DNA from 3 places in the Bacillus sp. V2I10 genome. Region 1 is predicted to be linked to each of the others. Evidence: riboswitches for the same ligand, from Rfam matches in the RefSeq annotation. Region 1 holds a riboswitch; each other region holds the start of a gene.

Region 1 (3,635 bases):
ATGTGAAAGTGGGAATGGAGCTATTTTATCAGGAAGGTCCTTCGATTATTCATCAGCTTAAATCAGCGGGGCATGACATTTTTCTTGATTTGAAGCTCCATGATATTCCTCAGACAGTCAAGCAGGCCATGAAAGGACTGGCAAAGCTTGAAGTGGACCTGGTTAATGTTCATGCTGCGGGCGGAAGTGCGATGATGCAGGCTGCGATGGAAGGATTGGAAGCAGGAACGCGGACAGGGTCAAAAAGGCCTGACTGCATTGCTGTCACTCAATTGACTAGCACATCTGAGGCCATGCTTAATCATGAACTTCTCATACGAAAAGGCCTGAACGAAACAGTCCTTCACTATGCCAAACTGGCAAATGAAAGCGGACTTGATGGCATTGTCTGCTCTTCGCTTGAAGTACCTGAAATATATAAGCATTTGAACCGTTCTTTCCATACCATTACGCCTGGAATCCGACTCGCTGAAGACTCACTGAATGATCAAGTGAGAGTGGCGACGCCTGAGAAGGCAAGAGAACTGGGATCAACAGCCATTGTTGTCGGAAGAAGCATAACTAAAGCAAATGATCCGCTGACTGCATACTTACAAATGAAAAACGCATGGGAGGGTCTGCCTGTATGAAACATCAAATTGCTGAGCAGCTGCTAAAAATTGAAGCCGTTTTTTTAAGTCCAAATGAGCCATTTACATGGTCAAGCGGCCTAAAGTCGCCAATCTATTGCGACAATCGCCTGACATTATCCTATCCTGAAGTCAGAAAAGACATTGCAGAGGGCTTAACTAAGCTAATCAGGGAAGAGTATCCCCAGGCTGAAATGATTGCAGGAACCGCAACAGCGGGTATCCCGCATGCTGCATGGGTGAGCGATCTGCTTAATTTGCCAATGTGCTACGTCAGAAGCAAGCCGAAAGGCCATGGAAAAGGCAATCAAATAGAAGGTAAAGTGCATGAGGGTCAAAAAGTAGTAGTTGTTGAAGATTTAATCTCAACAGGAGGAAGCGTTATTACGGCTGTTCAGGCGCTTAGAGAGGCAGGCTGTGAAGTGATTGGAGTTGTCTCCATCTTCACATATGAACTGCAAAAAGGCGCAGAGATGCTCGAAGATGCCGGAATACATGCTGTTTCCCTAACCGATTATTCTTCATTGATTGATGTAGCTCTGAAAAAGGGAGCAATTGAAAAAAAAGATCTTGAAAAGCTGATAAAATGGCGCGAAAATCCTGCAAATGAAGCATGGTTGACTGTTTAAAAGGCAAGAAAGCAAAGTCGTTTTTGACTTTGCTTTTTTATTGCCAAATCAAAAATGAACTTAGAAAAGAAACAAGGCTTATTAGAAGATAACCTGTTCGAAACAATTTAATCTGCCATGCTTCTGGAAGGAACCTTTTGCAAATACCAAAGCTTGCATGACCGATCCAGCCAAATGCCCCAAAAAGGCCTGCTTGTTCTTTTTTTATATTTCGGAAAATATGATGATCATCAAGCGTTACGACGGCATAAGCTAATGAAAATCCGCCTATAAGGAAAGTGAAAATGGTCATTATGGCTGGAATTAGGATAGGTTTCACCTCTCGGACAGTAATTTTTTATCGATAAAACCTTATTCCCGATTTGAAAGTTTAGCACTAAATTTAGCCTTTTAAATAAATTTTTTAATTCCGATCGAAAAACTAGGGTTGACAGAATGACTAATTGTGATAAAATTTAGAAAAATATAATAAACTTATCAAGAGAGGCGAAGGGATCTGGCCCTGCGAAGCCCGGCAACCTGCGTTCTGCAAGGTGCTAAATCCAGCAAAATGTAAACCCATTTTGAAAGATAAGGTACATCTACCTGAACAGTCTTTCAAATTGGAAGGCTTTTTTCTTTCTCAATTTGCGGTAAATTTCTCAGAAAGAAAGAGCGGATAAGAAATGAAATGGGGGACTGCAGTGGGAAAGGAAGAACATCTTGAAATCGTCATCGAAAGATTGCGGGAAATGCTGAAAACGATGAATTATGGTTCTGTCACATTGGTTGTTCAGGACGGCAAAGTGATTCAGCTTGAGAAGAATGAAAAAGTAAGAATTAAATAATATGCTGACTAGAAAAACTAGAGGCATTTTAACACTGAACGGGTTCCGTCATTCTGTTAAAATGTCTTTTTTTAACGGGACCTGGCTGATAGAGGGGAAGAATAAATATGCTTACGTATGAAACCTGGCAGGAGCCAGCCGCCGATTTTGAAGTTGATGACACTTATAAAGGCGCATTAAACGTTTTAAAGTGGAGTTATGGTCATTACGGCAAAGAGATTGTATATGCATGCAGCTTTGGAATAGAAGGCATGGTGCTTGTTGATTTAATTTCAAAAGTAGAGCCGGATGCAACGATCGTTTTTCTTGATACGGACGTACATTTTAAAGAAACCTATGAAACGATTGACCGGGTGCGGGAAAAATATCCGCAGCTGAATATCGTGATGAAGAAACCGGCTCTCACACTTGATGAGCAGGCAGCAGAATACGGCGATAAGCTTTGGGAAACAAATCCAAATAAATGCTGCCAAATCAGAAAGCTTCAGCCTCTTAACGAGACGTTATCGGAATCTGAAGCCTGGATCTCAGGGCTGCGCAGAGAGCAGTCAGAAACAAGGAAACATGTTCAATTCATTAACCGCGATGATAAATTTCAGTCGGTAAAAATATGTCCGCTGATTCACTGGACTTGGAAAGATGTGTGGCGGTACGTACACAAAAACGATTTGCCATATAACCCCCTGCATGACAGGGGCTATCCTAGCATTGGCTGCTCTCACTGCACCGCACCTGCATTTAATGCCGATGATTTGCGTTCCGGAAGATGGAGCGGGCAGGGTAAAACAGAATGCGGATTACATGGATAAGGAGCAGGCGCGGTGCTTGAATTAGCGGCTCTCGCCATCAGTTTCTTTTTTGCAATGAATATAGGGGCAAGCGGTGCTGCTGCCTCAATGGGTGTGGCTTATGGGTCAGGTGCAGTCCCAAAAGCGCGGCATGCCCTCTTAATATGTGCCGCAGGGGTGTTTGCAGGAGCGGTGCTCGGAGGCGGAGAAGTTGTAAAGACGATCAGCGCCGGCATTATCCCGCAGGATATTATTAACGTGAAAATTGTGCTGATCATCATTATTTCCGCTACAAGCTCCCTGTTTGTTGCTAACTTGCTTGGCATTCCGCTTTCTACGAGCGAGGTTACAGTTGGTTCTGTAGTAGGAGTAGGGATTGCGTATCAAGTGCTGTTTGTCAATTCATTGCTTGTTATTATGCTGTTTTGGGTAATCGTTCCTGTTGCAGCTTTCAGTTTAGCCTGGATATTCGGCAAAGGGCTATATACGCTGCAGAATAAAGGGATTTTGCAAGATCGTCCCTGGCTAACCGTCATTCTGATTTTTGCAGGATTTCTGGAAGCCTTCTCTGCAGGTATGAACAATGTGGCCAATGCAGTCGGTCCATTAGTGGGAGCAGGCTTGATTTCCGTTTCAAATGGAATATGGATTGGAGGCGCTTTTGTAGCGCTCGGATCCATTTTCCTCGGAAAAAAAGTCCTTGAAACAAACGGAAAGAAGATTACCAGCTATTCAAAGCCTGAAGGGATTTTAATCTCAGGT
Region 2 (3,635 bases), 880 kb from region 1:
GGTCATGCACATCACGATACGGAATGCCTACAATAATCACATTTTCGATTTCTTTTTCACTTAAGAGCTCCTCTGTCTGCCTTGGGATGCGCCCGAGTCTGAAGTAATCCTGACCGTCCTGTGCAATGATCAGGCTGTACTTATATAGAGGCGAATAATTCTTCGGCAAATAAATCAGGAGCGTTACTTCTTCTTCTAATTCTTTTGAATAAAGCAGCGTCTCTTTTACAATTCCTGCTTTCGCTGTCATCACAAATACCTCCAAAGATGTTGGACGCTGTCACATCCATTATTAAAAACGCTTCCATTCATTTTAGCATGAATTGTGACAAAATTCTTGCTTCATGCACGATTGATTTTTGCTGATACGTCTGACATGAATCGCCGAGCCTCATCCGCCCGTATCGCCACCTTTCACTTATAGGATAAATATACCATGGAGATATGTAAAAAAAATACAGTTCATTCGAACACTTTTTGACAGATATAAACCCATCATAATTCCTTTATTCAATACATATTCCTTATATGAAGACAAGCCTGATAAAGGGAGGGAATGCCTGAAAATGAGGAAATCAATTCATGTCACAGCAGGTATCTATGCAGCTGTCTCAATTACTTTCTGGGGAATTTCCTTTGTATCAACAAAAGCTGTTTTAGTTCAGCTGGAACCTTTAACATTGCTTGTTTTGCGTTTTGGTATAGCATCTCTCTTTTTATTCCTCCTTCTTTTCCTCCTTCGTCAGCCTTTAAAAATAAAAAAGTATTATCTCCCTGAGGTTTTTATACTTGCCGTACTCGGCATCTTTGTCCATCAAGTCATTCAGGCTGCAGCACTGCAGTCCATTCAGGCATCGCAAGCAGGATGGATCATCTCTTTTTCCCCGATATTCACAGCTGTTCTGGCATCTCTATTTTTGAAAGAAACGTTTACGCTTTTTAAAGCAGCGGGCATGACAATTGCTGTACTTGGCGTTCTCTTGATTACATCTTATGGACAAGGCGGGTCATTCACCTTTCATGCAAATGCGGGATACGCACTGATGATCTTAAGTACATTAAATTGGGCGGTTTATTCCATTCTTATAAAAAAATTAAAAATCCCTTATCCTGCATTAACCATTACTTTTTATACAAGCTTTTTTGGTTTTATGATGACAATTCCATTCTTTATAAGAAATAACGGCTGGGTTCAGATGAGTGTACTGACTCAGGAAAACTGGACTCATTTGCTGTTTCTCGGAATCTTTGTCTCGGCAGTCGCTTACTGGTTTTGGGGAAAAGCCCTGGAGGTCATGGAGGCAACTAAAGTGTCATCCTTTCTTTACTTTGAACCGCTTGCAACTGTTATTGCGGCAGTCATCTTGCTGAATGAACCTTTTTTATTAATGAGCGGGGCAGGCGGTTTGTTGATTATTGCCGGTGTAATGATTGTAAATCGTAAATATTCATAAAAAATCCCTTGCAAATTATTTGATAATGAGATAAGGTTATAAAAACAATTCAAAAAGTTCATACTATTTATTCTTATCCAGAGAGATGGAGGGTTCTGGCCCTGTGAAATCTCAGCAACCGGAAAAGAACAGAGAATGTTCCTGTTCGAACCAAGGTGCTAAATCCAGCAAGCGCAGGTAATAAGCTTGGGAGATAAGGAGAAGCAATCATTCGATATCAACGTCTTCTTCTTAAATGAGGGAGACGTTTTTTATTTTGAAAAAACTATGGGACGGTGTTGGAAATGTCAGAACGCATTGAAACAATCTTAGCTCAAATTGGAAATCGAAGTGAAAACGTAACGGGAACAGTGAATCCGCCCGTCTATTTTTCTACAGCATACAGGCACAATGGAATTGGGGAATCAACTGGATTTGACTACATCCGCACTGGAAATCCTACTCGGACGATCCTTGAAAAAGCCATTGCAGAGCTTGAGCATGGAGATCAGGGATATGCCTTCAGTTCAGGAATGGCTGCGATTCAGACATTGATGGCATTGTTTAAAAGCGGAGACGAGCTCATTGTATCCTCAGATTTGTACGGGGGAACCTACCGTTTATTCGAACGGGAATGGAGAAAATACGGACTTGTTTTTCATTACGCTGATTTTAAAGACGAAGACTGTACGCAGCAGCTGATCAATGAACGCACAAAGGCCATTTTTCTGGAAACCCCGACAAATCCTTTGATGCAGGAAACAGAGGTCAGCAAGATTGCAAAAATTACCCGCGAAAACCATTTGCTGCTGATTGTCGACAACACGTTCTACACGCCGATCCTGCAAACGCCGATTTTAGATGGAGCGGACATCGTTATACATAGTGCCACCAAATATTTGGGCGGACACAATGATGTGCTTGCCGGTTTGGTTGTTGCTAAGGGAACAGAGCTTTGTGAAGAGCTTGCACAACATCACAACGCAATCGGGGGGGTGCTTTCTCCTTTTGATTCCTGGCTCTTGATCCGCGGTATGAAAACCCTTGCCCTGCGAATGAACCAGCATGAGAAAAATGCCGGCCAGCTTGCAGCATTTCTTGAAAATCAAACAGAAGTGACAGACGTGCTTTATCCTGGCAAAGGCGGAATGCTTTCGTTCAGGCTGGAGAAGGAAGAATGGGTGAACCCATTTCTGAAAGCCTTAAAGACGATCACATTTGCAGAAAGCCTAGGCGGAGTGGAAAGCTTTATCACATACCCAGCGACGCAGACTCATATGGATATTCCTGAAGAGATTCGCGCGGCAAATGGCGTGTGCAACAGGCTATTGCGCTTTTCTGTCGGAATTGAATACGCAGGAGATTTGGAACTGGACTTAACACAGGCATTTGAACTGATGAAGGAGGCGGAGAAAGTTGAGCAACGATGATTGGAAATTCGAGACGAAGCTTCTTCACAATCGTCAAAAGGTGCAAAAAGAAAATGGAGCGGTAAGCGTGCCGATCCATCATTCCTCTACTTTTCACCAATTTGATTTTGATGACTACGGAAAATTTGATTACAGCAGATCGGGGAACCCGACACGCGAGGCATTAGAAGAAACGATTGCCGAACTAGAAGGAGGCACAAAAGGATTTGCCTTTGCTTCTGGAATGGCGGCCATTTCAACCTGTTTCTTGCTCCTTTCTAAAGGAGACCACGTTTTAATTACTGAAGACGTATACGGCGGAACGTACCGGATCATCACAGATGTATTGAGCAGATTCGGCATTGAATACAGCTTTGTCGACATGACCGATTTGCATGAAGTGGCGTCACACATCAAGCCAAATACAAAAGTAATCTATGTTGAGACACCGTCAAATCCGCTTTTGAAAATTACCGATATCCAGGGCATTACGAAACTTGCAAAAGCAAATAACTGTTTAACATTTTTAGACAATACGTTTTTAACACCTGTTCTGCAGCGCCCGCTCGAGCTGGGAGTCGATATCGTGCTTCACAGCGCAACCAAGTTTTTGGCCGGACACAGTGATGTCCTTGCAGGACTCGCGGCTGTAAAAGACGCAGAACTTGCTGCACAGGTTGGAAAACTGCAAAATGCGTTCGGTGCGGTCCTTGGCGTGCAGGACAGCTGGCTTGTGCTCCGCGGAATTAAAACACTGAACGTCAGACTTCAACAATCATCAGCATCTGCGCGG
Region 3 (3,635 bases), 3.5 Mb from region 1:
TTCATGAAGAGTTCAGAGGGGAGCTCCGAAAGGTCGTTGAGGAACATGCAGTTGAGAAACTGAAGAAGCTGATCACGCATTTCCAAGAAAAAGGAGAGATGATTGACATGCCTCCTGAAACAGTTTTACGGATGATCATTACGACAATTATGGGGTTCCTGATCGGAAGGTTCATCATCTTGCCTGATCTGGATTGGGACGATGAAGCAGAAAAAGAATATACGATCCAGTTTCTTCTGCATGGACTGATGAAAAAGTAAAGCCGCTCATAGGATGAGCGGCTCTTTTTCTTGTTTAGGAAAACTATAAAAGTCAAGGCTGAGGTAAATAAAAAAATTCTACTTAAAGCTCCGGCCCATAGATCTTCGGTCAGAACGAATCCGCCTGTCGGATCTGACCAAGGCGCCCGCTTTAGATCTATGAAAAAACAGAGTCCAATTTCGGACTCTGCCGGGCAGGAACTACTTGGCTTTTTTAAATTTCGGATAGCCAATAATAATAGCCGCAATACCCATAACGGCTATTAAGAATGGGTAATAAGAGAATGGCAGGATATCAGCAGGTGAAATCTCAGCAAATTGTGCGGCAGTAAGCATTTGAGCGCCATAAGGGATTAAACCCTGTATACTGCAAGAGAAAATATCCAAAAGGCTGGCAGATTTACGTTTATCAATCTCATACTTATCTGCCATATCTTTTGCCAGCGGACCCGCTGCAATAATAGAGATGGTATTATTTGCAGTCGCAAGGTTTGTCGTGCTTACAAGACCTGCAATGGCATATTCTGCCCCTCTTTTAGAAGAAATTCTTTTTGTCATCGCTTCTAAAATAAAGTGAATGCCGCCATTTCGTTTAATCAGTTCAACCATACCGCCGATTAAGAGTGAAAGAATGACCAGTTCGGCCATCCCCATAATACCATCTGTTATTTTCTGAAGAAAATCCGTTAACGTATAGGTGCCATCAGACAGCCCGATGACTCCGCTAAGCAGGATCCCGCCAGTTAAAACAATGATGACATTCATTCCAAGAAGAGCTGATACAAGAACGGCTATATAAGGCAGCATTTTAATGAAACTGAATTCTCCAGAAGAAACAGGAGATTGATTGCCGAGAGTCATCACAATTAAGACAGCACAAGTAATAATGGCAGCCGGCAAAACTATGAAAAAGTTTACTTTGAACTTATCTCTCATTTCCGTCTGCTGTGTCCGAACTGCTGCAATTGTTGTATCCGATATAAAAGACAGGTTGTCCCCGAACATCGCACCGCCAATAACAGCAGCCATAGCAAGAGCTATTGAAATATCAGCTTCTGCACTGATGCCAACGCCAATTGGAGCAAGTGCAGCAATTGTTCCCATTGAAGTTCCCATTGCAAGTGAAATAAAAGCTCCAATAATAAATAATCCAACAATCAAAAAGCTTTGCGGCAAAAATGAAAGCGCAAGATTGACTGTAGATTCAACTGCTCCCATCCCTTTTGCCACTTCTGAGAAAGCTCCGGCCAGGATGAATATAAAGACCATGATCATCAAATCAGGATGGCCTGCCCCTTTAGCGAAATTCTCAACCTTCGCTGTGAACGTCTCTTTACGATTCATCATAAGAGCAGCTCCGGATGCAATAATAATTGCAACAAGAATCGGCATCTTATAAAAATCGCCTGTTATAATACCAGACCCTACAAATAGGGCAAGAAATATGATTAACGGCATTAATGCCAGTCCATTTCCTTTTGTCTCCATGTGTACCACCTTTCTTATTATAAAAAAAAGATCTCTTCTAAAGCAGAAGAGATCTTAAATCCGGAATGGAATAAACCTCTTCTTATCTTTCAAGCACGGAGCTTGCTGGAATTGGCACAGCACTCGGAAATCCGAGTCCGCTGCCGAGGCATCACAGGGCCAGTCCCTCTGCCTCTCTTAATAAGAAGATATATGTGTGTTTTAAAAAATGACCTTTCCTACATTAAGGGGTAATTGTGTAAAAGTCAAATGGAAGATTTAACAAACTTTTTTTCAAAATTATTTGAATTTATCGTCATCAGTGGAATAAAATAAACTATATAGTCGGTTTTTAAGGAGGTGTACAGGCGTGGCTCCAATTGTTTCAGATGAATATAAGGAAAAAAAGAAACGCCATATCCTGGAAAGTGCCCTTAAGGCTTTTGGAGAAAAAGGATTTCAGGTTGCCACAATAGACGATATTGTGGCTGAATCTGGGTTAAGTAAAGGGGCAATCTACAACTATTTTAAAAGCAAGGAAGAAATTTACCTTCAGCTGATGCAGATGCGGACAGAGCAGAATATCGCCAAACTGAAAAGAAGTTTTCAAGAGAGAGGGACTGCAAAAGAAAAACTTCACCAGTTTTTCAAAAACTATGCTGAAATTGAGTTATCTCAAAAGTGGCAGAAAATGATCGGTGTTCACCTTGAATTCTGGATTCATTCAGGCCGTGATGAAGAACTTAAGAAAGTCATGACAGACCGGTATGACGACGTTTATCAAGTACTGCTTGTTGAGATCATCGAAGAAGGCATAAGGCAGAATGAATTCAACAAAGAGACGGATCCATCGCTCATATCTTCTATGGTATGGGGAACCATAGACGGCATTTGTCTTCACTATTCAGTGATAGGCGGGAATTACCCTTATCAAAAACAAATCCGTGCTTTAGAAGAAATGATCTTCATGTACTTAGAAAAGGGGGGATCTGCATGAGGTTTTTACATGGAGAAAATGTATACCTGCGTCCTTTTAGAAAAGAAGACTTCGAGATGATTTTTAAAAGAAGCTAATGAGAAATGGGGTGCGGTATGATCACAATTAAAAAATTGTCTCAATGTACGCTTGAAGAAGCTTTAACCGCATGGAATAAAGGTTTTGAGGGATATTATTTTGATATGACGCTGTCCCTTGAGAATTTTTTTAACCGAATGGTGCTTGAAAATCTTTCGCCGGCATTATCTGTTGTAGCTTTTCACGATTCAGAGCCGGTTGGACTGGTTCTGAATGGAATCAGAACCATAGACGGCAAAAAAATAGCATGGAATGGCGGTACAGGTGTTGCTCCTGAGTACCGAAGCAAAGGGGTCGGGGTAAAGCTGATGGAAGAGGCTTTGTCTCTTTATGAAAAAGAAAATGTAGACACAGCTACTCTTGAAGCCGTCTCTCATAATGATCGTGCGATAAAGCTTTATGAAAAAATGGGCTATCAGGTTGTCGACCGGATTGCACACCTTGGTCATTCAGCTCCTCTAAAGTTCGAAGAACCAAAAGGCGGATTCCGTGTCCAGGTTAAAAAGCCGAGGGACGTCCAGGATGTCTCTTTTTATAACAAGCTGATGCCCTGGCAGGTGCAGTGGCAAAACATAAGGGACGGTGAATCCATTCATGCATTAGACGAAAAGGGTGAAACCATTGGCTTTGCCCTGTCAAAACGGAAATATGGTGATGATGGAACGCTATCAAGCATCCTTTTATTTCAATGTGAGGCACACCCTGAACATCAAGAGAAAGAAGCTGTTCTGCGCACGCTGCTTCATGAAGCATTCGCTTTTTCATATACAGAAGTGATTCACAGGACGGCTGTCAATCTATCGAAATCCAATCATCTGGTCCATGAAATCTTA

Evidence for each region. Region 1 has a riboswitch for S-adenosylmethionine ahead of QFZ72_RS18385 (YezD family protein). Riboswitches for the same ligand answer to the same signal wherever they lie in the genome.
Region 2: linked by a shared signal. The riboswitch ahead of QFZ72_RS22995 (methionine biosynthesis PLP-dependent protein) and the one ahead of QFZ72_RS18385 (YezD family protein) in region 1 are both predicted to bind S-adenosylmethionine.
Region 3: linked by a shared signal. The riboswitch ahead of QFZ72_RS00715 (Na+/H+ antiporter NhaC family protein) and the one ahead of QFZ72_RS18385 (YezD family protein) in region 1 are both predicted to bind S-adenosylmethionine.

What each region holds. Positions count from the first base shown of each region.
Region 1 is NZ_JAUSYV010000001.1:3,638,401-3,642,035, reverse strand. It holds gene pyrF (orotidine-5'-phosphate decarboxylase) at 1-629, shown strand, start outside; gene pyrE (orotate phosphoribosyltransferase) at 626-1,258, shown strand; SAM riboswitch class I at 1,730-1,835, shown strand; gene QFZ72_RS18385 (YezD family protein) at 1,942-2,085, shown strand; gene QFZ72_RS18380 (phosphoadenylyl-sulfate reductase) at 2,193-2,894, shown strand; gene QFZ72_RS18375 (sulfate permease) at 2,949-3,635, shown strand, end outside.
Region 2 is NZ_JAUSYV010000001.1:4,522,992-4,526,626, reverse strand. It holds gene QFZ72_RS23005 (alpha/beta hydrolase) at 1-250, opposite strand, end outside; gene QFZ72_RS23000 (DMT family transporter) at 567-1,454, shown strand; SAM riboswitch class I at 1,525-1,654, shown strand; gene QFZ72_RS22995 (methionine biosynthesis PLP-dependent protein) at 1,739-2,863, shown strand; gene metC (cystathionine beta-lyase) at 2,850-3,635, shown strand, end outside.
Region 3 is NZ_JAUSYV010000001.1:135,761-139,395, reverse strand. It holds gene QFZ72_RS00720 (TetR/AcrR family transcriptional regulator) at 1-260, shown strand, start outside; gene QFZ72_RS00715 (Na+/H+ antiporter NhaC family protein) at 462-1,748, opposite strand; SAM riboswitch class I at 1,828-1,935, opposite strand; gene QFZ72_RS00710 (TetR/AcrR family transcriptional regulator) at 2,098-2,724, shown strand; gene QFZ72_RS00705 (GNAT family N-acetyltransferase) at 2,820-3,635, shown strand, end outside.